Regions from separate parts of the Lysobacter sp. GQ73 genome, predicted to be linked through region 1. Evidence: predicted binding sites of a transcription regulator. Region 1 holds the regulator's gene; each other region holds the start of a gene.
The links. The regulator sigma-54, encoded in region 1, starts transcription at its own class of promoters, with help from an activator protein. The targets are predictions, from matches to a motif close to TGGCACGNGCNTTGC.

Region 1 (10,450 bases):
GGATGGCTTGCTTGTCCGCTGCGGCCATTCGCGCCAACGGCAGTGCGCCTATGCACAGGGGCGGCGCCGGGCGTGGTGCGAAGCCGCGGCGGAGACGAGCGGCGCGGGGGGGGCCGTTCGCGCGAGGTCGCCTGCTTGCGCGGCCCTCGGCTCCTTAGCGACTCTGGACCTCTAAAAAAAAACCGCATCGAGGCCGGACGAGCGTCGCGCAGCGTACTCAGTCGAGTTCGCGATGGTGCACGGCGACTTCGTTCCAGCCGCGGGTACGGGCGTGTTCGGCCATGCGTTCGGCCAGGTAGACCGAGCGATGCCGGCCGCCGGTGCAGCCGAAGGCGATGGTCGCGTAGCTGCGGGTGCTGTCGGCCTGCAGGCGCGGCAGCCAGGTGTCGAGGAACTGGCTGATCTGCTCGACGTAGAGGTTCACGTCGGCCTGCGCTTCCAGATAGTCGCGCACGCCGCCGTCGCGGCCCGACAAGGGCCGCAGCGCCGGATTCCAGTGCGGATTCGGCAGCCCGCGCGCATCGAACACGAAGTCGGCATCGGCCGGCACGCCGCGGCGGTAAGCGAAGGATTCGAACAGCAGCGACATGCCGGCGTCGCCGCCCATCGCGAATTCGGTGATGACGTGGCGGCGCAGCTGATGGACGTTGAGTTCGCTGGTGTCGACGATCGCATCGGCGATCTGGCGCAGCGGCTTGAGCACCTGGCGTTCGAGCGAGATCGCATCGGCCAGGGCCAGGCCGAACTGGCTCAGCGGATGGCGGCGGCGGGTGTCGGCGTAGCGCTTGAGCAGCACGCCGTCGCTGGATTCGAAGAACACCAGTCGCGGGTCGGCACCGAGCGCACCGACCGCCGACAGCCATTCCGGGATGTTGGCCAGGTCGCTGTGGCGGTTGCGCACGTCGATGCCGACCGCGAGCTTGGTCGGCATGCCTTCCTCGGCCTTGATCACGTTCTGCACGAACTGCGGCAGCAGTTCCGCCGGCAGGTTGTCGACGCAGTAGAAGCCCAGGTCCTCGAAGGTGTTCAGCGCCACCGACTTGCCCGAGCCGGACATGCCGCTGACGATGACCAGGGTGAAGGCACTGCCCTCGCCGGACGCGGCGGGATCGAAAGGGGAGTTGCTCACGATTCGCCGCGCTCCAGGAAGTTGCTGTGCCGGGCGATGAAGGCCGCGGCCGGGTCGAGGCCTTTCATGCGCAGGCTGTGCAGCCGCGTCGCCGCTTCGGTCAGCACGGCGAGGTTGCGGCCGGGCATGACCGGCAGGGTGATCATCGGCACGTCGAGGTCGAGCACGCGGCGGATGCCGGTGTCGCCGGTCAGGCGTTCGATTCCGGCGGGTATCGGTTCGCTCATCGGCTTGGTCAGGTGCACGATCAGGCGCAGGTATTTGTTGTTCTTGACCGCGGTGTCGCCGAACATCTGGCGGATGTTGAGCACGCCCAGGCCGCGCACTTCGAGCAGGTCCTGGAGCATGTCCGGGCAGGTGCCGTCGAGCACGTCGGGCGCGATCTGGGTGAATTCAGGGGCATCGTCGGCGACCAGGCGATGGCCGCGGGTGACCAGCTCCAACGCGAGTTCGCTCTTGCCCGATCCGGATTCGCCGGTGATCAGCACGCCGATCGAATAGATTTCCATGAACACCCCGTGCAGGGTGATCTGCGGGGCGAGCGCGCGCGCCAGGTGGTATTGCAGGTGGTTGAGCAATTCGTGGCCGCGGCGCGGCGAAACCCACAGTGGGGTGTCGGTTTCCTCGGCGGCGATGCGCAGGTCCTCGGGGCAGGGCTGGTCCTTGCTGATGACCAGGGCCAGGGGCCGGAACTGGATGATCTTCTCGATCGTTTCCCAGCGCAGCCGCGAGTCCAGGCCGTCGAGCCAGGTCAGCTCCTCGGTGCCGAGGATCTGCACCTTGTTGGGATAGATCGCATTGAGGTAGCCGGCCAGCGACGGGCGCCGCGCGACCGTGTTGACCGCCTCGACCAGGCGGCCGTCGCCGCGTTGGCCGGCCACCCAGCGCAGGGCGAGCCGCTCGCGCTGCTGTTCGAACAGTTCGCCTGCACGGATGCTCTTGCTCATGGGCGCAAGTTTACGAGCAAAGCGATGGCAGTGTCCGCACCGATGCGCAGCCGGCGGGGGCTCCTGCGGCGTGAAAGCGCTGGGCCGACGCGGCGCCGGGACGCTTGCCGGAAAAGCGCTTCGAAGCGAGCGCCGCTCGAATCGAGGTTTCTGCGAAGGCAGGGCTCAGGCCGCGCTGCGGCGGCAATGATCGAGCAGGCGGTAGCTCAGCTCGGCGACGGTCGGCGCCGAGCGCAATCGCTCGAGGAAGCTGCCGTCGGCGAAGCGTTCGGCGAGCTCGGCCAGCAACAGCAGATGCTGCTGGACGTGGTGCTCGGGAATGGCCATGGCCAGGATCAGGTCGACCGGGCGTCCGTCGATGGCGCCGAAATCGACCGGCTGGGCCAGCCTGAGAAAGGCGCCGCGGCTGTGTTCGAACAGGGGCGTGCGCGCATGCGGGATGGCGACGCCGTGGCCGATCGCGGTGCTGGCGAGCCGTTCGCGTTCGCCCAGGCTTGCGCGCAGGGCGAACGCAGTGGAGGAATTACCGTCGCAGAGCATGCGCGCGGCGACATCGAGCACGGTATTGCGATCGCCGGGTTCGACCAGGATCGCGACCCGTTCCGCACTCAGTAATTCATAAAGCGGCATGACGGCGTGTCTGGATCGATGACCGGGCCCCGTAAACCGGTTTCAGCCGACGAATTCGCCGTTGCGTGCGAGGCTTTCGCCGCGGTGATGGTCGACTTGCTTGCTCTTGTGTTTCATCAGCAGGCGGTCGAGCTTGTCGGCGAGCAGATCGATGGCGGCGTACATGTCGATGGCGGCGGCGTCGCAGTGCAGGGTGCGGCCGGCGATGAGCACGGTGGCCTCGGCGCGATGGTCGGGCTTGTCGAGACTGAGCTGGGTACGCACGTCGAAGGGTTGGTCGAAATGGCGCTGCAGGCGGGCCAGCTTGGTTTCCACATAGTCACGCAGGGCTGCGGTGACTTCCAGTTGCTGGCCGTGGGTTTCGATACGCATCGGAGACCTCCTTCACGTCGCGGGAGAATGCAGACTGGGCTCCGGGCCGTCGGTCGTCGACGGCTCCGGGGGCCTGTTTGACGCCCTGGCCGGGGCCAGGGATTCCAGCATCGCACGCCCAGTTCCAGGTGCAAGTGGCCAGACCGCAACAATGGTCGTAGGCCGGGCCTAAGTCGCTGATTCGTTGGGAAATAGAGCCGAAATCCGGCGGATTTGCGGAATCTGGCGGGCTTACGCCATGCGCACGCGTTCCTGCGACGAGGGGATGCTCATCGCCTCGCGATATTTGGCCACGGTGCGGCGCGCGACCGGCACGCCGGTGGCCTTGAGAGTTTCGGCCAGACGCGCGTCGGACAAGGGTTTGCGCGGGTTCTCGGCCTCGATCAGGCGCCGGATCATGGCCTGGATCGCGGTGCTGGAGGCCTCGCCGCCGGAGCCGGTGTCGATGCCGGAGGCGAAAAAGGCGCGCAGCGGCATGGTCCCGCGCGGGGTGCGCGCGTACTTGCGGGCGATCGCGCGCGAGACCGTGGACTCGTGCAGGCCGACTTCGTTGGCGACCTCGCGCAGGGTCAGCGGGCGCAGCGCACTGTCGCCGAATTCGAGGAAGCCGGCCTGTTGCTTGAGCAGGCAGCGCGCGACCTTGAGCAAGGTGTCGCCGCGCGCTTCCAGGCTCTTGAGCAGCCAGCGCGCTTCCTGCAGATGCCCGCGCAGATAGCTGGCGTCGGAAGCGCTGGCGTGGCGGATCATGCTTTCGTAGCCGCGATGGATCGAGATGCGCGGGCGCATCGCTTCCGACAGCGCCACCCGCCACAGGCCGTTCTGGCGCCAGATCACCACGTCCGGGGTCACGTAAGTGTCGGTAGAGATCGCGCCCATCTGCGCGCCGGGACGCGGGTCGAGCGAGCGCAGCAACTGCACCGCAGTCTCGACCTCGGCGATGTCGCGCTTGAGTTCGTTGGCCAGCCCGGTCGCGCCGATCCGCGGCAGGCGTTCGAGCGGTTCGCCGGCGATCACCAAAGCCAGGGTCTTGCCGGGGGTGTCGTCGGACAAGGTGCTGAGCTGCAGGCTCAGGCACTCGCTGAGCGAGCGCGCGCCGGAGCCGACCGGGTCGAAGCGCTGCACCTGGTGCAGCACGGTCGCGACTTCTTCCTCGCTGACCCCCATCGCCAGCGATTCGACGATCGCCGACAGGCTTTCGCGCAGATAGCCGTCGTCGTCGATCGCCTCGATCAGGGCCACGCCGATGCTGCGGTCGCGCTGCGACAGCGGGCTGAGGTGCAGTTGCCACAGCAGGTGATCGTGCAGAGTCTCGGCCTCGGCGACCTGTTCGGCCGCGGGCGAGTCTTCGTCGTGGTCGGAAGGGCCGACCCGTTCGTACCACGTCTCGCCGTCGTCCATCGTCCATTCCGGCTCAGCGGTCGGCGCTTCGGCGCCTTCCTCGACGCTCGGCGGCGCGCGCGGCTCGTCTTCGTTGACCGCGGACGGATCGGTCCAGTCGAGCAGCGGATTGCTCTCGATCGCGGTGGCCAGCTCGGCTTCCAGTTCGACAGCCGACAACTGCAGCAGGCGGATCGCCTGCCGCAATTGCGGTGTCATCACCAGCTGTTGTCCGAGCGAGGCTTGGAGGCGAGGCTTCATCATCGATTGCTAACGCGACCTGAGATGGCTGTCGGCCCGGGCCGCGCGTCGTGGGCGTCGTCCGCGCCCGGTAACCGCAAGGTTACAGACGGAACTGTTCGCCCAGATAGACACGACGGACATCGGGATTGGCCAGCAGCGCGTCCGGAGCCCCCTGCGCGAGCACGCCACCGTCGTTCAGGATATACGCCCGGTCGCAAATGCCCAAGGTTTCACGGACGTTATGGTCCGTGATCAACACTCCGATGCCGCGATTCTTGAGATGGCGCACGATTCGCTGGATCTCGCCGACCGAAATCGGGTCGACGCCGGCGAAGGGTTCGTCCAGCAGCATCAGGCGCGGGCGGGCGGCCAGGGCGCGGGCGATTTCGACCCGGCGGCGCTCGCCGCCGGACAGGCTGGCGCCGAGCTGCTCGGCGACGTGGGTCACCTGCAGTTCCTCCATCAGGCTGGCCAGCTCGCGCTCGATGCCGGCGCGGTCGAGGTCGTCGCGCAGTTCCAGCACCAGTCGCAGGTTGTCGGCGACGCTGAGCTTGCGGAACACCGAGGGTTCCTGCGGCAAATAGCCGACGCCGTACTTGGCGCGGGCGTACATCGGCTCGGCGGTGATGTCCTTGCCGTCGAGGACGATCTGGCCGGCATCGGCCGGGACCAGGCCGACGATCATGTAGAAGCAGGTGGTCTTGCCGGCGCCGTTGGGGCCGAGCAAGCCGACGACTTCGCCCGCATCCAGGGTCAGGCCGAAGTCGCGCACTACTTCGCGCGAGCGGTAGGCCTTGCGCAGGCCTTGCGCGACCAGCATCAGCCGCCTCCCTTGGCCGGCGCGGCGGTCTTGCTCTTGGGCTGCAGGCGCATGTTCACGCGGCCGCCGGTGCCGCCGCTCTCGACCTGGCCGGTCTTGGAGTTGTAGACGATGCGTTCGCTCTTGATGGTGTCGCCGTTCTTGTCGACGTAGGCGTTGCCGGTCAGGACGATGGTGTCCTTCGGCATGTCGTACTCGATCTTGTTGGCGCGGCCGTTGAACGGCGAACCGTCGTCGAGCTCCTGCTTCAGCGTCGCCTGCGAGCCGGTCAGGGTGACGAAGCTGATGTCGCCCGCGGCACGCTTGATGTCGGCCTTGGCGGCGTTGATGACCAACGTGCCCTGGACGATCTTGACGCCGCCGGTGAGCACGCAGGGGCCGGAGTCGGAGCTGACCGAGCAGTTGCTGCTGTCGGCGCCGACATCCATGGGCTGGTTGCGGTCCGAAGAGCGCGCGAGCGCGGCCGCCGGCGCCAGCAGAAGGGCGACCAGGCACAGCGCCGGCCAGTTAGCGGGCTTTCGCTTCATAGCGGACCTTGACGTTGGGAATGGTGACGTTCTTGGTTTCGAGATCGGCCTGCAATCCCGACCCGTTCATTATAGTGCCGGGCTGTATCAACGTCACCGGAACGGCCGAGGTGGCCTTGTTCGTGTCGGGGAACAGGTTCAGTTCCTCGGTGGTGATGTTGATCGGCTTGCCCTCGGCATTGGTGCTGTCGGCCTTGACCTGGCCGCGCAGGCGCACTTCGTCGCCCTCGGCGCTGACCCAGCCGCGTTGCGAGCGCACTTCCCAGGCCCCGCCGTTGCCGCCGGCCTTCGGCGGGATCAGGAACAGCGGGGTGGTGACGTCCAGGGTCTTCTCGTTCGGGTCGCGGGTCAGCTTCGGCGCGCGCAAGGTGAACGATTCCTTGCCCTGCCTGTTGAGCACGACCGCCTCGAACTGGTTGAGCACGTAGTCCGGGCGCGCCTCGGCGCGGCCGTCGCCGCCGTTCTTGTCGCGCTGCGACCACAGCGCCCAGCCGCTCAGCGCCGCGGCGGCCATCAGGATCAGGGTCAGCATGCCGCGCCAGCTCATCCGAGCGCACCGGTCAGCACGCGCTCGGCATGGCCTTGCGCGCCGAGCAGCAGGTCGCACAGTTCGCGCGCCGCGCCTTCGCCGCCGCGCGCCACGGTGCGCCAGTGCACGCGCTCGCGCACCCACGGGTGGGCGTTGCCGGGGGCGACCGACAGGCCGACGTGGGGCAGGATCTTGAGGTCGGCGAGGTCGTCGCCCATGAACGCGACCTGGTCCAGCGACAGCCCCAGGCCGGCGGCGATCTGCCGCACGCAGGCGAGCTTGTCGGCGACGTCGCCGTGGGCGGTGGCGCCGAGCTCGGCCGCGCGCTGAGCGGCGATGACGCCGCCGCGGGCGGTGACGAAATGCACGGCGATGCCGTACCTGCCCAGCAGCGACAGGCCCTGGCCGTCCTGGACGTGGAAGCTCTTGAGCTCGCGCCCCTCGCTGTCGTAGGTCAGCCGGCCGTCGGTCAGGGTGCCGTCCACGTCGAAGCAGGCCAGCCGGATGCGGGCGGCGCGTTCGCGGACTTCGGCGGGGTAATCGTTGAGGTGACTGTAGGGCACAGGTTTGGCGCTCGGTATTTCGGGACTCGGGACTCGGGTTTCGGGACTCGACTCGGATTTCGGGAATTTGGAATTTGGCAGGAAAGCTCTGATGCTGTTGCGAGTCCCGAGTCCCGAGTCCCGAGTCCCGAGTCCCGGCTCTTAAACCACTCTCGCACGCAACAAGTCGTGAATATTGAGCGCGCCGACCACGCGGCGTTCAGTGTCCACGACCAGCAGGCCGCTGATCTTGTGCGTCTCCATCAGCTGCGCGGCTTCGACCGCGAGCGCGTCGGCACCGATGGTCTTGGGCGAGCGGGTCATGACCTCGGAAATGCGGGTCGAACGCAGGTCCACGCCGGCGTCGTCGAGGGTGCGGCGCAAGTCGCCGTCGGTGTACAGACCGATCAGGCAACCGGCGTCGTCGACGATCGCGGTCATGCCCAGGCGCTTGTGGCTCATCTCGACCAGGGCTTCGCTGATGCTGGCATCGGCGTGGACCCGCGGCACTTCGTCGCCGGCGTGCATGATGTCGGTGATGTGCAGCAGCAGGCGCCGGCCGAGCGCGCCGGCCGGGTGCGAACGGGCGAAGTCGTCGGCGGTGAAGCCGCGCGCTTCGAGCAGGGCCACCGCGAGCGCGTCGCCCATCGCCAGCGAGGCGGTGGTGCTGGAGGTCGGCGCCAGGGCGAGCGGGCAGGCCTCGGCCGGCACGCTGACGTCGAGGTGGACGTCGGACTCGCGCGCCAGGGTCGACTGCGGCCGGCCGGTCATCGCGATCAGGCGGTTGCCCTGGCGCTTGAGCACCGGCAGCAGCATCAGCACTTCGTCGCTTTCGCCCGAATAGGACAGGGCCAGGACCACGTCGGCGTCGGTGATCATGCCCAGGTCGCCGTGGCCGGCTTCGCCCGGATGGACGTAGAAGGCCGGGGTGCCGGTCGAGGCCAGGGTCGCGGCGATCTTGCGCGCGATGTGGCCGGACTTGCCCATGCCGGTGCAGACGACCCGGCCGCGCGCGGCCAGGACCAGGTTGCAGGCGGCGGTGAAATCGCCGTCGATGCGGGCCGCGACTGCGGCCAGCGCCTCGGCCTCGATCTCGAACACGCGCCGGCCGCTCTGGGCCAGACCGGCCTGCGCCGCGGGCGACTGCAGGACGGTGGGATCGAGGGCGGGGCGTGCGGAGCTGGTCATAGAGAGGCCGTGTCGAAGGTCGCCATTTCGGACCGGAGGGCTTTCCGCTAGGCTAATCCGTCAATTCTAAGCGGTTCGTCCGCCCAGCGCCGTCCCCCGCGGCGGATCCCCTCCCGGCAGGATCCGCTCTGGGCAGCGGCCACCCCGTATTCAGCCGGCCTCCGGCCGCGCAGCGCGCCTGCGTCGTCCGCTTGCCGCTCCATCGTTTGGCCCGCGCAACGGGCCGCATCCTCCAGAGGCTCGAGTAGTGAACGCCGAAACCATCCGCACCCTGATCGAACAAGGCCTGCCCGGCGCGCAAGCGCAAGTGCGCGGCGACGACGGCGTCCACTTCGAGGCCACCGTGGTCGCCGAAGCCTTTCGCGGCAAGCTGCCGCTGGCGCGCCACCGCCTGGTCTATTCGACCCTGGGCGAGCGCATGGGCGGCGAGATCCACGCCCTGGCGCTGAAGACCCTGACGCCCGAAGAAGCGGGCAACCCGAAGTAAGCGGCCCGGGCAAGCGGCCCGAGCAGGCAGTCGAGGATGCGCGGCCAGCCAAGCGGCTGCGCCGCGAGCGGCCGCCACCGGGCCGGTGCCCGGCGGCACTTCACCGGGACCTCACCCGTCCCCGGCCGTCTGCTCTTACCATTAACGATTCTCCATTTCCCATACCCGGCTCCCTAAATGCAAAAAATCGTGGTCGAAGGCGGGCAGCCGCTCAATGGCGAAGTCCAGATTTCCGGCGCCAAGAACGCCGTGTTGCCGATCCTGTGCGCGACCTTGCTGGCCGATGCGCCGGTGACGATCCGCAACGTGCCACAGCTGCACGACGTGCTGACCACCGCCAAGCTGCTCGGCGAGCTCGGTGCCGGCGTGCGCAGCGAAGGCGCGACGATCACGGTCGACCCGACCACGGTCAACAGCCATGTCGCCCCGTACGAACTGGTCAAGACCATGCGCGCCTCGGTGCTCGTGCTCGGCCCGCTGCTGGCCAAGTACGGCGAAGCCGAGGTCTCGCTGCCGGGCGGTTGCGCGATCGGTTCGCGTCCGGTCGACCAGCACATCAAGGGCCTGCAGGCGCTCGGCGCCGAGATCACCGTCGAGAACGGCTACATCAAGGCGCAACGCAAGGGTCGCCTGAAGGGCGCGCGCTTCGTGTTCGACGTGGTCACCGTCACCGGCACCGAGAACGTGCTGATGGCCGCGGTGCTCGCCGAGGGCACCAGCGTGCTCGAAAACGCCGCGATGGAGCCCGAGATCGTCGACCTGGCCGACTGCCTCAATGCGCTCGGCGCGCGGGTCGAGAACGCCGGCAGCGGTCGCATCGTCGTGCATGGCGTCGAAAAATTGCACGGCGGCAGCCACGACGTGTTGCCCGACCGCATCGAGACCGGCACCTTCCTCGTCGCCGCGGCGATGACCGGCGGCCGTGTCACCGCGACCCACAGCCGCGCCGACACGCTGGACTCGGTGCTCGACAAGCTGCGCGACGCCGGCGCCCATATCGAAGTCGACGGCGACCGCATCACCCTCGACATGGGCGGCCGCCGCGCGCGCGCCATCGACATGGTGACCGCGCCGTATCCGGCGTTCCCGACCGACATGCAGGCGCAATTCATGGCGCTCAACTGCGTGGCCGAAGGCGTGGGCGTGATCAACGAGACGATCTTCGAAAACCGCTTCATGCACGTCAACGAACTGCTGCGCCTGGGCGCCGACATCCGCGTGGACGGCCACACCGCGGTGATCCGCGGCGTGCCCAAACTCAGCGGCGCCCCGGTGATGGCGACCGACCTGCGCGCCTCGGCCTCGCTGATCCTGGCCGGCCTGGTGGCGCAGGGCGAGACCACGATCGACCGGATCTACCACCTCGACCGCGGCTACGAAAACATCGAAGCCAAGCTGTCCAAGCTGGGCGCGAAGATCCGCCGGGTGTAAGCGGGTTTTTCTCGACGCATTCGCGACCGTCCGTTCCCCTTGGTAATTCGCCCCCTTTGCAAAGGGGGCTGCGCCTTGCGTTGTTCGGGTGCCGATGAAATCGGCTGGCGCGGGGACTGCTCTGCGTTCGGCGAAAATTGCGGCTATAAAGCGGAGCAAATTTCCTGTTCGCGCTGCTAAGTCGAATCCCTCTGCGGAAGGGGTGCCGAGGCTCTCGACGCAATTCGC
Region 2 (10,450 bases), on a different contig from region 1:
GAAGGTCGCGGTCTTGCCGTTGCGGTGGGCGACGTTCTTGATGATGTACTTCATCGTCAACAGTTCGTCGGCCTTGGCCACCAGCGAGTTGAACTTGGTGCCGATCTCGCACTGGCCGGCGTTGGCGACTTCGTGGTGGTGCACTTCGACTTCGATGCCGACCTGCTCAAGGGTCTTGCACATCTCGGCGCGGATGTCGTGCAGCGAGTCGAGCGGCGCGACCGGGAAATAGCCGCCCTTCACGCCCGGACGGTAACCGCTGTTGCCGCCTTCGTATTCCTTGCCCGAGTTCCAGGCGGCTTCTTCCGAATCGACGTGGAAGAAGGTGTGGCCCATCTCATTGGCGTAACGGACCGAGTCGAAGATGAAGAATTCGGGTTCCGGACCGAAGAAGGCCTGGTCGGCGACGCCGCTGGACTTCAGGTAGGCCTCGGCGCGCTTGGCGACGCCGCGCGGATCGCGCGAGTAGGCCTGCATGGTCGCCGGGTCGAGGATGTCGCAGGTCAGCACGACGGTCGGATCGGCGGTGAACGGGTCCAGGAACGCGGTCGAGGGATCCGGCAGCAGGATCATGTCCGACTCGTTGATGCCCTTCCAGCCGCTGATCGAGGAGCCGTCGAACATTTTGCCGTCTTCGAACAACGAGGGCTCGACGATCGACTTCGGGAAGGTCACGTGGTGCTGCACGCCACGCATGTCGGTGAAACGCAGGTCGACGAATTCGACCTTGTGATCCTTGATGAGCTTTTCGACCTGTTCGAGAGACATGTTCGTTCCGGGAAAGGGGAGTCGGGAGTAAAAGTCGTGCAACGCGAGGGCATTGAAGCCGCCTGCCTGACAGGGAAGCAAGCGTCGTGCCAACTTTCAGCACCCTCTAAGTCCATGAAATAAAACAGAATCGTGGATCTGTCACGATCGGGACGCACCATATGAAGGCGCGAAACCGGGCATTCGCACCAAGTTAGTGCAATACGCTTTCCGTTATTCTGGCGCGCCGCCGCGAACCCCCGATCGCGACGGCGCGCTCCGCCTCTCCGCCCCCGACCAAGACCCCCGCCCCTAATGACCGACCTGCTCGCCGCCCTGCTCCTCGGCATCATCGAAGGCATCACCGAATTCCTGCCGATCTCCAGCACCGGACATCTGCTGATCGCGCAACACTGGCTCGGACACCGCTCCGACCTGTTCAACATCTCGATCCAGGCCGGCGCGATTCTCGCCGTGGTGGTCATCTACTGGCGCCGGCTGTGGACGCTCGCGACCGGCTTCGCCGAGCGCGACAACCGCGACTACCTGTACAAGCTCGCCGTCGCCTTCGGAGTGACCGCGGTGCTGGGCATCGCGGTCAAGAAGGCCGGCTTCAGCCTGCCCGACCAGGTCCTGCCGATCGCCTGGGCGCTGGTGCTCGGCGGCGTATGGATGATCGCGGCCGAGCATTTCGCCGCCAAGCGCGCCGCCGCGCTCGGCGAACGCAGCGAGATCACCTGGACCGTCGCGACCCTGGTCGGCATCGCCCAGGTGGTCGCCGGCGTGTTCCCGGGCACCTCGCGTTCGGGCGCGACGATCTTCATCGCCCTGCTAGCCGGCACCACCAGCCGCGCCGCAGCGACCGAGTTCACCTTCCTGGTCGGCATCCCGACCATGTTCGCGGCCAGCGGCTACGAGCTGCTCGGCGTGCTCGGCACCCCGGCCGCCGCCAACGAAGACTGGAACGCGCTCGGGGTGGCCTTCGTCGCTTCGGCCGTGACCGCCTTCATCGCGGTGAAGTGGCTGTTGCGCTATATCCAGACCCACCGTTTCACCGCGTTCGCGATCTACCGCTTCGTGTTCGGCGCGGCGCTGTTGCTGCTGATGCCGTCCGGCAGTTGAATGAGAACGCCCAGCTGATCGCATCGCCCCACCGGCAGGAGCCGCCGCCATGAACGAAGCCGATCGCGCCGCCGAACAGGAATTGCTCGACTACGCCCAGTTGTCCGGACCCGAGCGCTACGCCGCCTTCGTCGCGGCGGTCGCGCGCACCGGGCAGCTGTGGGTCGCCGAGTCCGGCGAGTTCGTGCTGACCCTGTTCGACGACGACGGCCAGGAGCTGTTGCCGGTGTGGCCTTCGACCAGCACCGCGCGCGCCGCGCTGGCGGCGGCGCCGAAGCTCAAGGGCTATGCGCCGGTACTGCGCGAGCTGGAAGCCTGGCGCGCGAAGGCCGCGCCGGCGCTGACCGAGGCCGGCCTCGGCGTCGGCGTGTTCCCGAACACCACGATGCAGTGCGCGGTAGTCACCCCGGCGGAACTGCTGGGGCATATCGACGCCGTGCTCGCCGACGAAAGCGAGCAAGAAGACAGCGACGGCGGCCTCGACCTGGAGCGCGCCCAGCGCGAACTGGCGCAGAAGTTCGCCAAGCCCAAAGGCTGAACCCCGAGCCGCGCGCCGGCGCGTTGCGACTGGAACGCCCATCGCTGATCGACAAGGAGTGTCGCACCATGAATCGATTGTTCTGCCTCGCATCGCTCGCCGCATTGCTGACGACGATCTCGCCGGCCTCGGTTGCCGCCAGCCGGCAACCCGCACCGGCTTATTCGCTGCCTCAGACCCAGGCCGGTTTGCTCGGCGCCTTCGACTGGTACCCGTTGGAGGCCACCGATGCGCGGGGCCGCCGCATCGGCGCGCTGCGCGGAGCGCGTCATCGTGGCTTGCATGCGCGCTACCAAGACGGCGTATTCGAATTGAAAGGAGCCTGCAACACGGTCGGCGGCCGCTACAAGCTGGATGGCAAGCGACTGCTGCGCGACGACCAGGGCGCAATCCAGACCACCGCCGGTTGCAGGCGCGACGCCGCGATGGACACTGCCTTCTTCCGTCTAGCCACCGTCGAGACGCAATTCGCGATCGTCGCCGAGGGCGACACGCACAAGCTGCTGATCACCCACGACGACGGCGCGCGCATCAGCCTGATCGGCGTGCCGACCGCGCAGACGCGCTACGGCAGCCCCGGCAGCCCGCTCGAATTGGAGATCGACGACGAGCGCCGCTGTCCGCCGCCGTCGAGGCGTCGCGAGCGCTGCCTGCATGTGCGGCAGGTTCGCAGCGAAGGCGCGAACCGCATTCCGGTCGGCGACTGGCACTGGCAGCGCGAACCGATCGAAGGCTATCGCCATGAAGCCTGCTTCCGCGCGATCTTGCGGGTGCGGCGCTTCGACATCGTCGATGCGCACGGCGCGCACGGCGTGGTCTACGTCAAGGAGTATCGCGACGCCCAGGCCCGCATCCAACCCGAGACCCCGGCTTGCGCGTCGGTCGATCCACGCGGCGATTGACGATCGCATCCGCCTTGCGGCCCAACCGGCTCGCTTCTCGTCCCCGCCTTTGGTCGGTGGCGAGCTGCCCCGGCCGGGTCCAAGCTCGGCATTTACCGTAGCGGGGCCGACCATGCCGCAAATGCCTTCCGTCGTCCGCCGGACCGAGTCGCCGGGCGGGTACGCCTACGCGCCGCTCCTCGCCGCACTGCTGTTCGCGCTGACCGCCTGCGGCGGCGACGACCGGCCCGGTCACACCGAGGCTGCTGCGGCGACCGAACCCGAACCCACCGCCATACCGGGCGACGCGCGCCCGGCCGCGGTGACGCAGCGCCCACCACCGCCGAAACCGGATCCGGGCCCGCAAGGCCTGGGCGGTTACCGCTGGCAAATCCTGCTCGCCACCGCCGCCGACGGCCGCGCGCTGCCGGAGCTGCAGCCGAACGAGTTCTCGCGGATCCATTTCGAGTTCGGCGACGACGGACGCCTGACGATCGACGGGCACTGCGGCGAAATGTCCGGCGATTATCGCCTGCGCGGCGATGTCCTCGAGGTGTCCGATCAGGTCCAACAGGCCGTCGGTTGCACCAACCATCTCGCCCAGGCGACTTCGATCGCGGTCGACGAACACCTGCTCTCGCCTTACCGCTACCGCCTGGAGGGCCAGGGCGTGCGGCAGCGCCTGCGCTTGACCAGCCGCAACGGCACCCAGTTGGTCTTGCAGACCGAGGATGCGGCCTGGGGCAGCAAGCCGGTCGAGATGACGCTCGAGGTCGCGGCGAAAGAAGTCGATTGCGAGGGCCTGCTGGTCGCCGCATCCCGTTGCCTGTGGGTGCGCGAGCTGCATTACGTCCTCGGCCGACGGGTGTCGGCTTCGGATTGGCATCGCTTCTACGGCCCGATCGAGGGCTATCGCCACTCACCCGGAGCGCACGAACTCGTCCGTGTACGCCATTACCCACTGATGCTGCGCGGCCGGCTCGTAAGCTCGTATGCGCTGGACTACGCCACGCCGTCGGCCCCGGAGCCGACCCACGTGAACGGCACCGTAGGCGGAGCGGTCGCTCACGACCGGCCCTAGCCGACCCGCGGCTGAACGCAGCCAACCCCATGGCCCGCGTGGGGCCGTTGATCCTGTCTTCGCAGCCAACATTGGATCATCGCGCCCCATGACTATCACCCGCCCCCTCGTTTTGTCCGCCGCCGCGCTGTCGCTCGCCCTGCTCGCCGCCTGCGCCGCGCCTTCCCACAGCACCGGCAACGGCGACACCGCCAAGCCCACCCAGGACAGCGCCGCGCCGGCCGATGCCGCGCCGGCGACTTCCGCGATCGACCTGGGCGGCTACAAGTGGAATCTCGACTCGGCCACCGACAGCGCCGGCAAGCCGATCGCGGCCCTCCAGCGCGAAGGCAAGTACGGCCTGCAGCTGAGCTTCGTCAAGGACCGCCTCGGCGTGTCCGGCGGCTGCAACCACGTGGGTGCGGCGTACGCGCTCAAGGGCGACCGCATCGAGGTCAAGCAGTTCCAGACCACCTTGATGGCCTGCCAGGACCAGCGCCTGATGCAGATGGACGACGAGATCGCCAAGCAGCTCGAAGGCAATGCGAAATTCGCCATCGAAGGCGAGGCGCCGCAGCCGCGCCTGCTGTTGACCACCGCTTCGGGCAGCAAGCTCGGCCTGAGCGGCCAGCCGACCGCGGAAACCCGTTACGGCAGCGCCGGCACCACGATGTTCTTCGAAGTCGACGCGCAGCGCCGCACCTGCCCGCATCCGCTGATGCCCAAGCACCAGTGCCTGTGGGTGCGCGAACGCAGCTACGACGCCAACGGCGTCTCGCAGGCGCCGGGCGAGTGGCAGTTCCTGTACCAGGACATCGAGGGCTACAAGCACGAAGCCGGCGTGCGCAACGTCGTGCGGGTCAAGAAGTTCGACATCAAGAACCCGCCGGCCGACGCCTCGTCGGTGGCCTACGTGCTCGACATGGTGGTCGAGAGCGAACTGGTGCCGCCGCCGAAGTCGTAAGCGCCGTCGCGGACGCGCCGCTCAGCGCGTCCGCACCACCAGGGTTTTCGGCAGGCGGTCGTGCCAGCCGGTCGGGCGACGACTGTCCGAGAAGAACAGCGACAACGCATCGAACGGAATCAGCCGCGCGAACGAGCGCCCGATGACTTGGCCCCAACTAGGCGGGCGTCCCTGCTCGTCGACCACGCGGGTGCCGGTGATGAGCTTGCCGACGGTGACGCCGAACATGCCTTCGAGCAAGATGTAGTAGGCCAACATCAGGCCGATGCCGATGGCGTAGTCGCGCAGGAGGTTCGGTTCGTCCATCGCGGCCAGCGCGCCTTCCCCGCCGAACAAGGCGAACGCGAAGGCGATCACGAAGCCGATCGCATAGCAGGCGACGAAATCGATGAGGTAGTTGAAGAAGCGCCGGAGGAAGCTCGCCGCCTCCAACTTCGCCATGCGCTCGTCCAACTGCACCGCGGTCTGCGGTGCGTGATACGGGTTGTCGTCCATGCCGATCGTGCTCCCCTGTCGGTCCCGAAGCGGGATCCCTCGGCGGACTCTAGGGCAACCGACAGCGCGCCCGCAATCGCGGTGCGCGCTCGCAACGGCGACGCCGTGCACCGCCGTCGATCAGCCGGCAACCGCCGGATTCAGCGCATACGTCGCATAGGTCGTGGCCTGGCCGAGCACATGGCCCTGCATCGCGTACAGCACTTCGCCGGCGGTGAAGCGCGGACCGACCTCGAGACGCTCGACGTCGAGAGCGAAGACGCGGAAGAAATAGCGGTGCAGGCGCAGGTCGTTCGGCGGCGGAAAGGCGCCGTCGTAGCCGTACCAGTCGCCGGCCATGTCCGGATTGGCGGCGAACCAGCCGGTGTAGTCGTTGATGCCCTGGCGCGATCCGGCCGGACCGGCCGGGCTCTGCTTGCCGTGCGCGGTCACCCCGTCGCTGCAGCTGCCGGCGGCGATCTCGGTGACCGCGGCGGGAATATCGATCATCGCCCAATGGAAGAAATCGCAACGCACCTGGTCGACCGGGATCTGCACGTCGTCGCGGTCGACCATCTCCGGCACGGTCGGCGCATCCGGGTCGATGCACAACAGCGCGAACGAGCGCGTGCCGGCCGGCACGCCGTCCCAGGCCAGGTGCGGATTGCGGTTGGCGGCGAAGCCGAAACCCTCGGCGGTGGCCTGGCCGGCGGCGAACTCGGCCGGCAGACGCTTACCGTGCTCGAAACTGTTGCTGTGGATACGCATGTCGGGCTCCTGGAGCGACGGCGCGGCGCGCCGTCGGTGCGTGGATAGGCGGCTCAGTTTTCCGGATAACCCAGGCGGCGCGCGACCGGCTTGAGCAGGGCGAAGGCCTCGCCGAGCGGGCCGGTGTACTGGCGCCAGCGGCCCGGCGCCAGGCGCGCGCCGCCGAGCGACAGATCGTTCGGCAGCGACACCTGGATGCGCAAGGTGTCGGCGATCGCCTGGGCGAGCGCGCCCGGGTCGTCGAGGATCTCGTCGAGCTTGACCAGGTTGTGCGGGAACAGATCGTGCTCGTGCAGGTCGGCGACCTGGTCCAGGGTCTGGGCCAGCCAGCGCGCGCCGGCCTCGGGCGTTTCCAGCGCGTACGGCGTGGTGCTGCCGAAGGCCAGCCAGTCGAGCAGCATGTCGCGCGGGTCGCGCACCGCGATCAGCATCATCGCCTGCGGCAGATACGGACGCAGCGCGCGCAACAGGGCGTTGTCCCACCACAGCAGCCAGTCGAACACCGGGCCCTCGGCGGCGCCGCGCGCCGGCAAGGCGGCGCGGTACATCTTGACCAGGAAGGCCGGGTCGAGGGTGCCGGCGAGCAATTCTTCGACCGTGCCGTAGCGCTGCAGCGGATCGGTCGGCGGCTGTTCGCCGTAGCGATCGACCAGCAGCGGCGCGCCGACCGCGGTCAGCATCCGGGCGAAGCGTTCGACCCGCGAACCCGGCGCGCCCCACAGCAGCAGCACGCCCTGGGCGCCGTCGGCGATCGGCGCCAACGCCGGCCATTCGGCGCCGTTGCGGCGGCTGATGGTGTTGCGCGGCAGGCGCTGGTCGACGACCTCGGCGTGCAGTTCGGCCCAGGTCGCGGCGGCGGCCTCGGGCTGGCCGGCCAGGTCGAAGGCGCGGCCGAGCAACTGGCGCAGTTCGCGCTTGACCAGCGGATCCGGCGCCAGGCCGATCAGGCGTTCGATGCGTTCGGCGGCGGCGTCCGGATCGGTCTCGGCCAGGCCCTGGACGATGCGCATTTCGGCGCGCACGTCGCCCGGGTGCAGCTCGACGATGCGATGGGCGATGGCCTCGGCCTCGGCGTGTTCGCCGACCTGATCGTGCACCGCCGCGCGCGCCTCCAGCGCGCCGAGGTGCCCGGGCATGGCCTGCTGCCAGCGTTCGATGACCTCGACCGCGCCGGCTTCGGCGAACGGTTCCAGGGCCAGGCGCGCGCGCCACAGGTTGGGCAGGTCGGCGTGGGTGGCGAGCGCGGACTCGAGCGTGCGGCGCGCATCGTCGATGTCGTCGAGGCGACGCCAGGCTTCCATGATCGCGTTGAGCGTGCGCGGGTCGTCGGGAACGATGGCCAGCGCCGAACGCAGCGCCGGCAGCGCGCGCTCCGGACGGCCGGCGTCGAGTTCCAGCTCGCCGAGCCAACGCTGCACGCCGAAGCCGGCGTCTTCGCGCTCGGCCACCGCGGCGACCCGGTCGGCGGCTTCGCCGAAGCGCTGCTGGCGGCGCATCAGGTCGGCGATCATCAACTGCAGGGTGGGCTGATCGGGGTGACGCTCGGCGAGGGTCAGGAAGGCCTGCTCGGCGAAGGCCAGATGGCCCTTGGCGAGGTAGGCGAAGGCCAGCGCGTGCACGATCTGGGCGTCGTCCGGCGCCAGCGAGGCGGCGTGGCTGAGCACCGCCAGGGCGCGGTCGGTGTCGCCGCGGCGCAGCGCCAGAGAACCTTCGACGGCGGCGACCTGCGGGTGGCCCGGGGCGATGCGCGAGGCGGTGCGGCCGAGCCGCTCGGCTTCGTCGAGGTCGCCGCGCGCGATCGCGAGGTGGGCTTTGACGATGTAAGCCGGAAACTGATTGGGGTCGAGCCCGATCGCGGTGGCGAGCGCGGCCTGGGCCTCGTCGAGCTGGCGGCCGTCGAGCAGCGCGCCGGCGCGTTCCAGGTGCAGCTGCGCGTCCTCGGGGGTCAGGCCCAGCGCGCGGTCGAGCGCGGCGACGGCGCCCTCGCGGTCGCCGCTCAGGCGCAGCGCGGCGGCGTGCAGGCGATGCGCGCCGGCGTCTTGCGGGTCGGCGGCCACGGCCTGCTCGGCGGCGGACAACGCCTCCGCGGCGGCGCCGCGGCGCAGGGCGTCGAGGATGGGTTCGTACATTCGTGTGCTTCGGATGGGATGAGAACCGCAATTGTAGGCGGGCCGCGCCGGTTTTCCCGGCCTGGGCCGGCGCGGGCGCCGGAATGCGCGCGCGCGGCCGGTTCGATCGGTCGCCGCAGCGGCGCGGCGCGGGCCGCGCCGCCGGGCTCAGGCCGAAGCGCAGGCACTCAGGCGGTCGGCGATCCAGCGCTCGGCGAAGCCGTCGAGCTGGGCGTTCTCGAGGAAGCCGCAATGCCCGCCCCAGGGCGCGATCTCCAAGCGCGCGTGCTCGGGCAGGACCAGTTCGTGGAAGCCGGCGACCGGGATCACCGGATCGTCGGCGGCCATCAGGATGCTGACCGGGATTTCCAGCCGGGCCATGCGCTGGCCGGCGATCGAGTAACCGTCGAAGTAGCGGTCGAGGGTGCCGAAGTCGGTATGCCGCTCGACCATCCACTGGGTCAGCGGGCGCATGCTCAGGCCCAGGGTGCGGTCGTCGAAGTCGTGCAGGGCCGGGAACAACGCGCGCTTGCGCGCCAGCGAATCGCGCCATTTGCGCTCGAAGTACCACAGGTACAGCGGCAGGCCGGACTCCATCGAGTCCATGGTCCGGGCCGGATCGAGCACCGGGCACACCGCGGCGACGTGGCTCAGCGGCAGGCCGGCCTCGGTCGCGCACAGGGCCAGGCGCAGGGCGAAGTTGCCGCCGAGCGAATAGCCGGCGACCGACAGCGGCCGCAGCGGAAACCGGCGCGCGATCTCGGCGGTGGCCTGCACCACCTCGTCAATGCGGTTGGAGTGGAACAGGCCTTCGTTGAGGTGGTGGGTGTCGCCGTGATCGCGGAAGTTGAGCCGGAACACCTCGAAGCCGCGCGCCAGCAACTGCGCCGCGGTCAGCCGCATGTAGTTGGAATCGGCGCTGCCTTCCCAGCCGTGCAGCAGCATCACCAGGCCGCGCGGCTCGGTGCCGGGCACCGCGCTGTGCAGGCCGTGCAGGCGCACGCCGTCGCCGGCGTCGATCAGGTGTTCGCTGGTGTGCGCGCCGATCCGGGCGAAGCGCTGCTCGGCGCGGCGCCGGCGCAGCGGGCTGGAACCCAGCGCCGACTGGACGTGCGCGTTCCTCAGCCAACGTGGAGGCGCGTAGTCGGCTGCGGTCAGCATGGGCTCAGCTCGCCATCGCCTCGACGATGCGCTGCCGCGCCAGGTCGGCGATGCGGCGGCGGCCATCGGCTTCGCCGGGACCGATCGGGGTCAGGAAATGGATCTCGGCGACGCAGCCGGGCTCGCCGAGCAAGCGCAGGAAATTGGCGAAGAAACTTTCCTTGCCCTGGAACGCGACTACCGACTGGGCGCTGCCGCGCTCGCCGTAGCGCAGCGCGACCGGTTGCACCGGCACGTTGGCCTCGACCGCGGCCAGGAAGATGCGCGCATGGAAGGGACCGATTTCGCCGCCGCCCCGCGTGCCGCCTTCGGGAAACACGCCGACCGAGCGCCCGGCGCGCAGGCGCGCGAGCATCTCGTGCAGCACGCCGCCGAGCGATTCGGTATTGCCGCGGTGATGGAAGATGGTCTCGCCGCGCGCCGCCAGCCAGCCGACCACCGGCCAGCTCTCGATCTCGCGCTTGGCCACGAAGCCCATCATGCGCTGGCTGTGCAGGGTCTCGATGTCGATCCAGCTGACGTGGTTGGCGACGAACAAGGTCGCACCCGGCAGCGGCGTGCCGATGCGGCGCAGGCGGAAGCCGAACACGTGCAAGAGCCCGGCCGACCAGGCCCGGATCGCGCGAT
Region 3 (10,450 bases), on a different contig from region 1:
AGCCGGTCGCGCGATGGCTGGTCGCGGCGTTGTCGAGCAAGGTGGTCCAGATCTGCCGTCCGCGGCAATCGAGTTGCAGCACGTAGATGAAGCTGCCTTCGCCGAGCTGCACCGAACCGGTCACGGCGAAACCGCGCTCGCCGCTGAGTTCGGCGATGCCGTACGCGTCGGAGCGCTTGCTGCCGGCGATCATGTAGGCCTGTTGCCAGGTGTCGATGCTGCTGTCGTCGGTGACGCCGACATCGTTGGCGCGGGTCACCAGGACCTGGGTAGTGCCGTCGCTGGCGCGACGGGTGCCGACGGTGACCGAGCCGCGGCCCGGACAATAGTTCACCGCCTTCACGTCCTCGCCGCCGTCGCGCCAAGGTTGGTTGCCGTAGTGAGTTTCGAAGTTCTGGGCTTGCGCCAAGGGCGCGGCGAGCATCAAGCCCGTTGCCAGCACCGCGGCGTGATGCCGCAGCCTGGAGCCGGTACGTCCCATGAGTTCCATATGAGCCTCGTTGCGGAATCGTTCCGCGTGGATGGGTCGATCGCACTGCATCGCCGACCATAGCCCTCCCCGGCGCGCGTTCCGAGGAAGAACACGGGGCGATACCGGGACATAACGGGAACGATTCGCGCGATCGGACCGCTGCGTTCGAGGCGAACGCATGAGCTTTCCGTTAAAGCGCACAACGCGTCACAGCGCCAATGCGAGCGCCGGCAAGTTAGCGTCGCACGCGCCGACCGACGGCGTGCGGTGAGAACCGCGTGCGACGAGAACGGCGCACGATGAGAACGACGCGCGCCGATCGGCGGCGCGCGAGGTAACTCCACGAGTGCGACCGTCGGCGCGCGACCCTGCGACGCCGCGGCACGGCAGCGCCATCGACCTGAGGACGGAGCCGCTTCGCTGCGGCGCGCCCTACTTCGCCTCGCCGAGCAATTCCACCTCGGCCAGCTCGATGCCGCCCTGTCCGGCGCCGTCGGCGAGCAGGCGCAGGCGATAACGCGAATACGCCGCCGGCTCGGCGATGGCGAACGCGCGCGTCTGCCGGCGCCAGGCGAAAGCCTGCCCGCTGCGTTCGTCGAGGGTGGTCCACTGCGCGCCGTCGTTGGAGCCCTGCAAGGCCCAGGCCTGCGGATCGCCGCGCCGCGCCGCCGAGGTCAATGTGTACAGGCGCACCGTCGCCGGCGTCTTGAAATTCCAGCTCAGCAAGGGCATCGGCCCGCTCAGGCGCGTCGCGGTGGTGGCGTCGTCGTCGAACAAGGCCGCCGCCTGCTTGGCCGCGACACCGGCGACCGCGGCGTTGTCGCGCCGTCCCAGATCGTGCCAAGGCTTCGGCGTCTCGCCATCGGCGCTCAGCGATTCCGGCAGCGCCTGCGCGCTGCTGGCCCAGTTCGACGGCGTCGGGCCCATGCGGAAATCCAGCACCGCGCCTTGCGTCAATAATTCATGCGGCAGGGTCAAGCGGTCCCAGGCTTCGCCATTGACCCGCAGCGACTGCACGTAGCGGTTGCGCGCGCTGACCTTGGGCGCGTTGATCCGCAGCTCGCGGCCGTTTTCCAGGCGGATGCTCATGCGTTCGAACCGCGGCGCGCCGATCACGTACTCGGGCGAGCCCATCCGCAGCGGATAGAACCCCGCGGCGCTGAACAACCACCACGCCGACATCTCGCCGTTGTCCTCGTCGCCGGGATAGCCCTGGCCGATCTCGCCGCCGACGTAGAGGCGGTCGAGGATGTCGCGCACCTTTTCCTGGATCCGCCACGGCTGGCCGGCGGCGGCGTACATGTACGGAATATGGTGCGAGGGCTGATTGCTGTGGCCGTACTGGCCCATGCGCACGTCGCGCGCTTCGAGCATTTCGTGGATGACGCCGCCGTAGCTGCCGACCTCGAAGGTGCCCGGCGTGGCGAAGAACAGATCGAGCTTGTTGCCCAGCGCGGTGCGCCCGCCGTACAGCGCGCTCAGGCCGGCGCCGTCCTGCGGCGCGTGGAAGGCCATGTTCCAGGCATTGGTCTCGGTGTAGTCGCCGCCCCAGCGGGTCGGGTCGAACTCGGTCGCGGTGTAGCGCCAGCGGCCGTCGCGGTGGCGGCCGACGAAGAAGCCGAGTTGCGGATTGAACAGGTTGACGTAGCCGAGGGCGCGATTGCGGTAGTACACCGCATCGTCGCGATAGCTCGCCCGGTAGGGATCGTCGGCGCCCGCTTCCTGCGCCAGCGCGCCGGCCAGGCGGCCGATCGCGTAGTCGTTGATGTAGCCGTCCATCGACCACGACAGGCCTTCGCCGACGGTGGTGTCGGTGTAGCCGGTGAAGATCGCGCGCTCGATGCCCTTGCGGCCCGCGCCCGGCACCGGGCTGACGCTGGACGCGTTGCGGATCGCCGACTGGTAGAACGAGCGCACGTCGAAATTGCGCACGCCCTTGAGCCAGGCGTCGGCGAAGGCGACGTCGGAGCTGGTGCCGACCATCAGGTCGGCGTAGCCCGGCGAGGACCAGCGCGCGATCCAGCCGCCGTCGCGGTATTGCTGGACGAAGCCGTCGATCATCTCGCCGGCATGACCAGGGGTCAGCAGGACGTAGGCCGGCCAGCTGGTGCGGTAGGTGTCCCAGAAGCCGTTGTTGACGTAGACCTTGCCGTCGACGATGGCCGCGCCGGTGGCCTCGGCGCTGTCCTTGCCGGCCGGCGCCGAGAACGGACTCGCGTACCGGTACAGCGGCCGCTCGGCGGTGCCGGTGTTCTCGTAGCCGCTGTTGGGGTACAGGAACAAGCGGTACAGATTGGAATACAGCACCGCCTGCTCGTGCGCCGGCGCGCCCTCGGCGCGGACGATGCCGAGCTTGGCGTCCCACGCAGCGCGGGCGCGTTCGCGCACCGCGTCGAAGTCTTCGTCGGCACCGATTTCCAGTTCCAGGTTGCGCCGCGCCTGCTCGACGCTGATCAGCGAGGTGGCGATGCGCATCGTCACCTGGCGGTTGGGGTCGCCGCTGAGGTCGAAGCCGTACCAGGCCGAGACCCGGTCGCGGCCGCCGGCCTTGTCGCGGTCGAGCCGGGCGCCGTCGCGGATGGGCCGGTCGAAGCAGGCGTAGAAGAACAGGCGCGAGGCGCCGGTCGAGAGCTTGCTCATGCTCTCGCTCCAGCCGCTCAGGCTGCGGCCGTCGCGGTCCAGGCGGATGTCGCCGTGTTCGTCGCGATGGTCGAACAGCAGTTGCGCGCGGGTCTCGCCGGGCTCGGCCGGGAAGGTGAAGCGCATCGCCGCGGCATGGTCGGTCGGGGTCATCTCGGCGACCAGGCCGTTGTCGAAGCGCACCCGGTAATAGTCGGCGCGCGCGGTTTCCTCGTCGTGGCCGAAACTCAGCGCGCGTTTGCTACGGTCGAATTCGGGCCGGCCCTCGCCCATCGCCGGCATCACGTGGAAGGTCTGGCGGTCGCCCATCCACGGGCTCGGCTCGTGCGACAGCGCGAAGGCCTCGATGCGCGGACGGTTGTCGTCGCCGTTGCGCTCCTGATACTGGTAGATCCAGTGCGAACCGGCGTTGGTGGTCGGGGTCCAGAAGTTGAAGCCGTGCGGCAGCGCCACCGCCGGGAAGGTGTTGCCGCGCGAGAAGCGGCTGTTGGAATTGCTGCCGCGGCGGGTGTCGACGTAGTCGCTCGGGCGCAGCGCGGCGCGCTTGCCCTTGGCGAGCGCCGGCGCCGGCGCGATGCGCAGGTCGTCGAGGTAGCCCTGGTACGGCAGCGCGCTGTCGCCGTCGTGGACCAGCAGTATCCGGCGCACGCGGCGGCCGGCGGCTACCTCGCCGATGCGGCTGCTGACCGCGTTCCATTGATCCGGGTAGAGCAGCCGCGCCATGCCCTGCTCGCGCGCGGTCAGGCCATTGCCGTACAGGTCCAGCGGCTTGCGTTGCGACAGCCGGCTGCCGTCGTCGAACACCAAGTCGATGGCGACATAGGTCGAAGCGTTGCGCAACGCATCGAGTTTCGACGGCGCGGCCTGGCCGGGGAGGTGCGCGCTCGACAGCGGGAACACCCGATAGGACAACTGCGTGTCCTTGGTCACCGCGATGTCGACCTCGAAGGCCTGCGCGCTTTGCGCCGCCCCGCTGCCGACGCCTTGGTAGCGCAGCGAGCGCACGCCGCTGAAGCCGACGCCGGGTTTGGCGGTCAGGGCGGCCGCCGCGGGCGGGCCGCCGTCGGCGCTCAGGCGCGGCGCCGGGCTCGCGGCCGCGGTCTCGGCGATCGCCGGCTCACCGGCCTCGAACGAGGTCCAGAAGCTGCGCGCCGGCCCGGCCGTCGCGGCCGGCGCCAAGGCCCCGGCCAGGACCAGGGCCATGGCCTGTTTCGCTCTCGCCCCTGCGCCCTCGCGGCGCACTGCGTACTTTGCCGACATTCCCGCTCCCGTTGCACCGGACGGCGATCGCCTCCGATTCGCGTTGCGCCGACCGGCGAACGCCCCTGCTTTGGCGATTTGAATCGATCTAAATCGACCTTGTCAAACCGCGCCGCAGCATCGGCCGCCGCCGCGCACCGGCAAAAAATCCAATCTGAACAATCACTTCCACCGCGAACCCCGGCCCGGGTGGCGCGCCTTTGGCACACCTTTTGCGTCACCCCTCCTGGAATGTGATTTGCATCACATTTTTGTGCTGGTCTAGATCAGCACTTGCAGCCCTTCGCAACACGGAAGTCCGTCCCCCATGCCCACCCCGCATCGACTTGCTCTCTCCCTTGCTTTCGCGACCGCGAGCGCAATCTGCCCCTCAACGTCAGTTTTTGCTGCAGAGCGTCATACTGCCACGGCGAACCCGATGCCCGACATCGAGCGCCTGCGCGCCGAACGGCAGTGGCTCGCCGCGCTGGCGCGCATCGAAAGCGCGCAGGCGTCCGCCCCCGGCGACGACCGTCTGTACCGGTTGCAGGTGCTGACCCTGGCCGATCTCGGCAGCGCGCATCGCGCCTGGACCCTGTATCGCGCTCGTCCCGAGCTGTTCGATGCCGCCGAACGCCAGCGCCTGGAGGCCGGCCGCCTCGCCCGCCTCACGCTCTGGGGCAGCCTGTTCCCCGAGGACGAGACCACCCGCCTCGACGAAATGCGCGACGCGCGCGAGGCCTTCGGCCAGTACCGCGCCACCCAGACGCCCGGGCAACGCCAGGCCGACCTGCGCACCCGCTTCGACGAACTGCTGCTGCTCAATCACCTCGAACGCCATGCCGAGGTGATCGAACGCTACCGCGCCCTGCAGGCCGAGGGCGTCGAGGTGCCGATGTATGCGCTGGCCAAGGTGGGCGCCTCGCTGCTCGCCGACAAGCATCCCGAGCAAGCCGCGAGCGTGCTCGAACGGGTCGTGCGCGAGTGGCCCGAGGATCACGACTCGCAGTTGCAACTGGCCTACGCCTATTCGGAAAGCGAGCGCTTCGACGCCGCCCTGGCCCAGTTGGACAAGATCAAGGCGGCCGAGCCGGCCTGGGTGCGCGTCGACGGCGCCAAGCAGAGCTTCGAGAACTGGCGCCACTACGACGCCGACAGCACCCACACCATGATCCGCCTGTACGGCGAGGACACCGTCGGCGCGCAGCGGCGGCTGGAAGCGATGGCGGCGATCGGCCCGGACAACCCGAGCCTGCAGACCAACCTCGGCGTCGCCTATCAAAAACGCGGCTGGACCGACCGCGCGCTGCAACGCTTCCAGATGGCGAGCACGCTCGAACCGAGCAACGTCGGCGCGCGCATCGGCCAGATCGGCGCCTACCTCGAACACGCCCGCGTCGACCTGGCGCGGCCGATCCACGACGAGCTGATCGCCCACCGCCCGCGCGACGTGCAGGTCAAGCAGATGAGCGAGTCCTGGGACCGGCGCCTGGGCTGGCAGTGGACGCTCAGCACCGCCGGCGGGCGCAGCGACGCGCGCGGCGGCGGCGCGGCCGCATCGCCGTTCGGCAGCCGCGACGCGGTGCACCGTTTCGAGATCCGCAGCCCCTTGATCGACGACCGCTGGCGCCTGACCGCGCACGCCCAGGACGCCTGGGCCGACTACCCCGGCGCCCGCGTCCACGACCGCCGCAACGGCGTCGGCGCGCTGTACGCCTACGACCGCCTCAGCCTGGGCTTCGGCGTCGATCGCGCCGACGACCGCTGGCTCGCCGGCGGCGACCGCACCGGCTACTACCTCGACGCCGGTTGGCGCCTCGACGATGCCTGGCACGCCAATGCCTCGTGGTATCGGCAAACCCCGGACGCGTCGCTGCAGGCGCGCCGCGCCGGCATCGACGCCGATGCCCTGAGCCTGGGCCTGCGCTGGACGCCGAGCGAACGCACCACGCTCGGCGCGAGCGCGCAGCAACTGCGCTACAGCGACGACAACCGCCGCAGCGCGCTCGCGCTGAGCCTGGACCAGCGCCTGTACACGCGACCGCACCTGCAAATCGCCGGCCTGGCCGACCTGTCGACCAGCCGCGCCAGCCGCCGCGATGCCGAGGTGCCGTATTTCAACCCCAGCCGCGACGCCTCGCTGAACCTCGGTGTGCGCCTGGATCACGTCGCCTGGCGCCGCTACACCCGCCACTTCGTGCAACGCCTCAGCGCCAGCGCCGGCCCGTACTGGCAACAGGGCTACGGCAGCGCCTGGGTGCCGCAGCTGCGCTACGAACACGAATGGCGTTTCGGCAGCGGCCGCACGCTCAACTACGGCGTCAACTGGTCGCGTCCGGTCTACGACGGCGTGCGCGAGGACCGCGTCGCCTTCGATCTGAGCTTCCGTTGGGGTGAGGAATGAACATGTCGTCTTTCGCTGTCTCGCGCGCCGCCGTCTCCACCCGTCTGCACCGCAGCTTCCATCGTCTGCTCGCTGGCGCAGCGCTGGCCTTGGCCGCACTGGCGCCGCTCGCGGCGAGCGCCGACGAACTGTTGGTGCTGAGCTATCACGACGTGCGCGACGAAGTGGCGCGCAAGGGCGACCCCGATGCCTACGCGGTCAGCACCCAGAACTTCGCCGCGCACCTGGACTGGCTGCACGGCCACGGCTACCAGCCGGTCGCGCTGAGCCAGGTCATCGCCGCCTCGCGCGGCGGCAAACCCTTGCCGCCCAAGGCGGTGCTGCTGACCTTCGACGACGGCCTGCGCAGCATCTACACCCACGTCTTCCCGCTGCTGCGCGCCTACCACTACCCGGCGCTGATGGCGGTGGTGACCTCCTGGGTCGACCTGCCGCGCGACCAGAAAGTCGATTACGGCCCGCGCATGTTCACCCACGACGACTTCGTCACCTGGGAGCAACTGCGCGAGATGCAGGCCTCGGGCCTGGTCGAAGTCGCCTCGCACAGCCACGCCCTGCACCGCGGCGTGACCTCCAACCCGCAGGGCAACACCATGCCCGCCGCGATCACCCGCGCCTGGAACGAAAAGACCCGGCGCTACGAGACCGAAGCCGAATACCTGGCGCGCATCCGCCAGGACCTCACCGACAGCGCCGCCGAGATCGAGCGCGAACTCGGCGTGCGCCCGAAGTCGGTGATCTGGCCGTATGCGGCCTACAACAGCCAGACCAATGCGATCGCCGACGAACTCGGCATGGCGGTGACCTTCGACCTGGAAGGCCGCCACCAGAAGATCGGCGCCGACCTGCACGGCCTGGCGCGCCTGCTGGTGTTCGACAACCCCACCGTCAACGACCTGGCCTACGAGCTGCGCCACGACGAGGAACTCGACGGCCTGCGCGCCTTGCAGGTCGACCTGGACTACGTCTACGACGCCGACCCGGCGCAGCAGGCGCGCAACCTCGACAGACTGATCGAACGGGTCAAGCAGGTCGGCCCCAGCCACGTGTTCCTGCAAGCCTTCGCCGACCCCGACGGCAACGGCTCGGCCGATGCGCTGTATTTCCCGAACCGGCACCTGCCGATGCGCGCCGACCTGTACAACCGCGTCGCCTGGCAGCTCAAGACCCGCGCCAACGTCAAGGTGTTCGCCTGGTTGCCGGTGCTCGGCTTCGAACTGCCGGATGCGGCCTTGAACCAGCGCCTGAAGATCCAGGCCAGCAACCCGGACGAGACTTTCCGCCTCAATCCCTTCGAGCCGCAGACCCGGCGCATCGTCGCCGAGGTCTACGAGGACCTCGCGGTCAGCGGCTACACCGAAGGCCTGCTGTTCCACGACGATGCGCTGCTGCGCGAAGACGAGTTGCGCGGCCAGGCGCCGGCCGACCCGGCCAAGCGCACCCAGGCATTGATCGAGTTCACCCGCGAGCTGGCCCGCGCCGCCGGCAAATGGCGGCCCAAGCTGATCACCGTGCGCAACCTGTTCGCCGCACCGGTGCTGGAGCCGCGCAGCGAGGCCTGGTTCGCGCAGGAGCTCGCCGCCTTCAACCAGGCCTACGACTACACCGCGGTGATGGCGATGCCGTGGATGGAAAAGAGCCGCGATCCGCAGGCCTGGATGGACCGGCTGCTGGCCGAGGTGAAGAAGTCGCCGCGCGGCCTGTCGCGCACCATCTTCGAACTGCAGACCGTCGACTGGCGCAACCGGCAGCCGATCCCGGCCGCGCAGTTGAAGGCGATGGCCCACCGCCTGCAGGCCGGCGGCGCGCGCCACCTGGCCTGGTACCCGGACGACTTCATCGACGACCGGCCCTCGACCCGGGACGCGCGCGAAATCATGTCCGTGCGCGGCTTCCCCTACCTCGAACGTTGAGCTCCGCCCACTCCATTCGTCGCCGAGCCCACCCGGCCGGCCCGTCCGCGCTGCCATCGAGTCCACCATGAGCCCGCTCGCCAGTCCATTGCTCGCCGCGCTGTTCCAGTTCGCCTTCTTCTATCCGATCGTGATGTCGTTCTTCTGGATCTCCGGCGGGCTGTACTACTACTTCCGCCGCGAGCGGAAGGCGCGGGTGCGCACCGATCCGCCGCCGCTGGCGGACGCGCCGTTCGCCTCGATCCTGATCCCCTGCCACAACGAAGGCGACCACGTCCACGAAACCATCGCCGCGGCGCTGGCCCAGCGCTATCCGCAGTTCGAAGTGATCGCGATCAACGACGGCAGCCGCGACGACACCGGCGAAAAACTCAACCGCCTGGCCGCGCTGCATCCGCAATTGCGCGTGGTGCACCTGGACCGCAACCTCGGCAAGGCCAATGCGATGCGCATGGGCGCGCTGGCGGCGCGTTCGGACTATCTGGTCTGCATCGACGGCGACGCCCTGCTCGACGAATACGCGATGCACTGGATGATCTGGCACCTGTGCTCGGGCGCGCGGGTCGGCGCGGTCACCGGCAACCCGCGCATCCGCAATCGCTCGACCCTGCTCGGCCGCCTGCAGGTCGGCGAGTTCTCCTCGATCATCGGCATGATCAAGCGCGCCCAGCGCGTGTACGGCCGCATCTTCACCGTGTCGGGCGTGATCTGCGCGTTCCGCCGCAGCGCGCTGCACCGGATCGGTTACTGGTCCGACAGCATGGTCACCGAAGACATCGACATCAGCTGGCGCCTGCAGATGGACCACTGGGACATCCGCTACGAACCCAATGCGATGTGCTTCATCCTGATGCCGGAAACCCTCGGCGGCCTTTGGAAACAGCGCCTGCGCTGGGCCCAGGGTGGCGTGGAAGTGTTGATGCGGCATACCCGCGACCTGTTCTCCTGGCGCAAGCGGCGCATGTGGGCGGTGCTGGCCGAATACGTGCTGAGCCTGATCTGGGCCTACGTCATGGCCTTGATCATCGGCCTGTGGGCGCTCGGACTGGTCGTCGACCTGCCCGAGCAACTGCGCGTGACCACCTTGCTGCCGTCGTGGCACGGCGTGATTCTGGCGCTGATCTGCCTGCTGCAGTTCGCCGCCAGCATCGTCATCGACCGCCAGTACGAGACCGGGGTCGGGCGCAATTACTACTGGATGATCTGGTACCCGATGGCGTACTGGCTGCTGAGCTTCGCCACCACCGTCGCGGCGGTGCCCAAGGCGCTGGCGAAACGTCGCGGCACCCGCGCGACCTGGGTCAGCCCGGACCGGGGGATCCGATGAAGCCGACCGCCACCCCGGCCAAGCCCAAGCCTGCCGAGCACAAGCCGGGCGGACACAAACACGGCCCGCGCCGGCGCACCGCGCACAAGCACGACTCGCGCCTGATCCAGAAACCCGGCGCCCAGGACGCCTGGCCGCGCACCCTGTGGGGCGTGGTCACCGGCGCGTTCTGGCTGGCCTATCTGTATTTGTGGATGCCGGTGGCGACCCTGGCGATGTGGCTGCTCGGCGTCCGCCGCACCGCCTCCGAGCTGTATCTGCGCGAACACAGCGTCGACCCTTTCCTGATGCTGGTGCTGCCGGCGACCGCGACGGCCGTGGTCGCGCTGCTGCTGATCTGGGCCGAGTACAACCGCTGGCGCTTCGCCTCGGCCGAGAGCGAGCGCCGCGGCGTACAGGCCGAGGTGCCCCTGGACGAAGTCGCCGGCCGGCTAGGCGCCAGCACCGAACTGGCG

Region 2: glnA (type I glutamate--ammonia ligase) is a predicted target of sigma-54. The motif match lies at 846-860, and genes of this name have one in related genera.
Region 3: pgaA (poly-beta-1,6 N-acetyl-D-glucosamine export porin PgaA) is a predicted target of sigma-54. The motif match lies at 4,574-4,588, and genes of this name have one in related genera.

What each region holds. Positions count from the first base shown of each region.
Region 1 is NZ_JCAXEE010000004.1:397,692-408,141, forward strand. It holds gene rapZ (RNase adapter RapZ) at 218-1,129, opposite strand; gene hprK (HPr(Ser) kinase/phosphatase) at 1,126-2,076, opposite strand; gene AC6CH2_RS14285 (PTS sugar transporter subunit IIA) at 2,242-2,706, opposite strand; gene hpf (ribosome hibernation-promoting factor, HPF/YfiA family) at 2,749-3,078, opposite strand; gene AC6CH2_RS14295 (RNA polymerase factor sigma-54) at 3,310-4,716, opposite strand; gene lptB (LPS export ABC transporter ATP-binding protein) at 4,799-5,518, opposite strand; gene lptA (lipopolysaccharide transport periplasmic protein LptA) at 5,518-6,045, opposite strand; gene lptC (LPS export ABC transporter periplasmic protein LptC) at 6,026-6,592, opposite strand; gene AC6CH2_RS14315 (KdsC family phosphatase) at 6,589-7,137, opposite strand; gene AC6CH2_RS14320 (KpsF/GutQ family sugar-phosphate isomerase) at 7,279-8,304, opposite strand; gene AC6CH2_RS14325 (BolA family protein) at 8,552-8,791, shown strand; gene murA (UDP-N-acetylglucosamine 1-carboxyvinyltransferase) at 8,969-10,222, shown strand.
Region 2 is NZ_JCAXEE010000008.1:191,585-202,034, reverse strand. It holds gene glnA (type I glutamate--ammonia ligase) at 1-768, opposite strand, end outside; gene AC6CH2_RS20070 (undecaprenyl-diphosphate phosphatase) at 1,063-1,869, shown strand; gene AC6CH2_RS20065 (DUF2750 domain-containing protein) at 1,919-2,407, shown strand; gene AC6CH2_RS20060 (hypothetical protein) at 2,476-3,309, shown strand; gene AC6CH2_RS20055 (DUF4377 domain-containing protein) at 3,431-4,369, shown strand; gene AC6CH2_RS20050 (DUF4377 domain-containing protein) at 4,458-5,312, shown strand; gene AC6CH2_RS20045 (RDD family protein) at 5,334-5,807, opposite strand; gene AC6CH2_RS20040 (YbhB/YbcL family Raf kinase inhibitor-like protein) at 5,928-6,554, opposite strand; gene AC6CH2_RS20035 (tetratricopeptide repeat protein) at 6,608-8,683, opposite strand; gene AC6CH2_RS20030 (YheT family hydrolase) at 8,831-9,820, opposite strand; gene AC6CH2_RS20025 (lysophospholipid acyltransferase family protein) at 9,828-10,450, opposite strand, start outside.
Region 3 is NZ_JCAXEE010000001.1:61,988-72,437, reverse strand. It holds gene AC6CH2_RS00280 (hypothetical protein) at 1-490, opposite strand, end outside; gene AC6CH2_RS00275 (GH92 family glycosyl hydrolase) at 905-4,315, opposite strand; gene pgaA (poly-beta-1,6 N-acetyl-D-glucosamine export porin PgaA) at 4,791-6,755, shown strand; gene pgaB (poly-beta-1,6-N-acetyl-D-glucosamine N-deacetylase PgaB) at 6,758-8,668, shown strand; gene pgaC (poly-beta-1,6-N-acetyl-D-glucosamine synthase) at 8,736-9,995, shown strand; gene pgaD (poly-beta-1,6-N-acetyl-D-glucosamine biosynthesis protein PgaD) at 9,992-10,450, shown strand, end outside.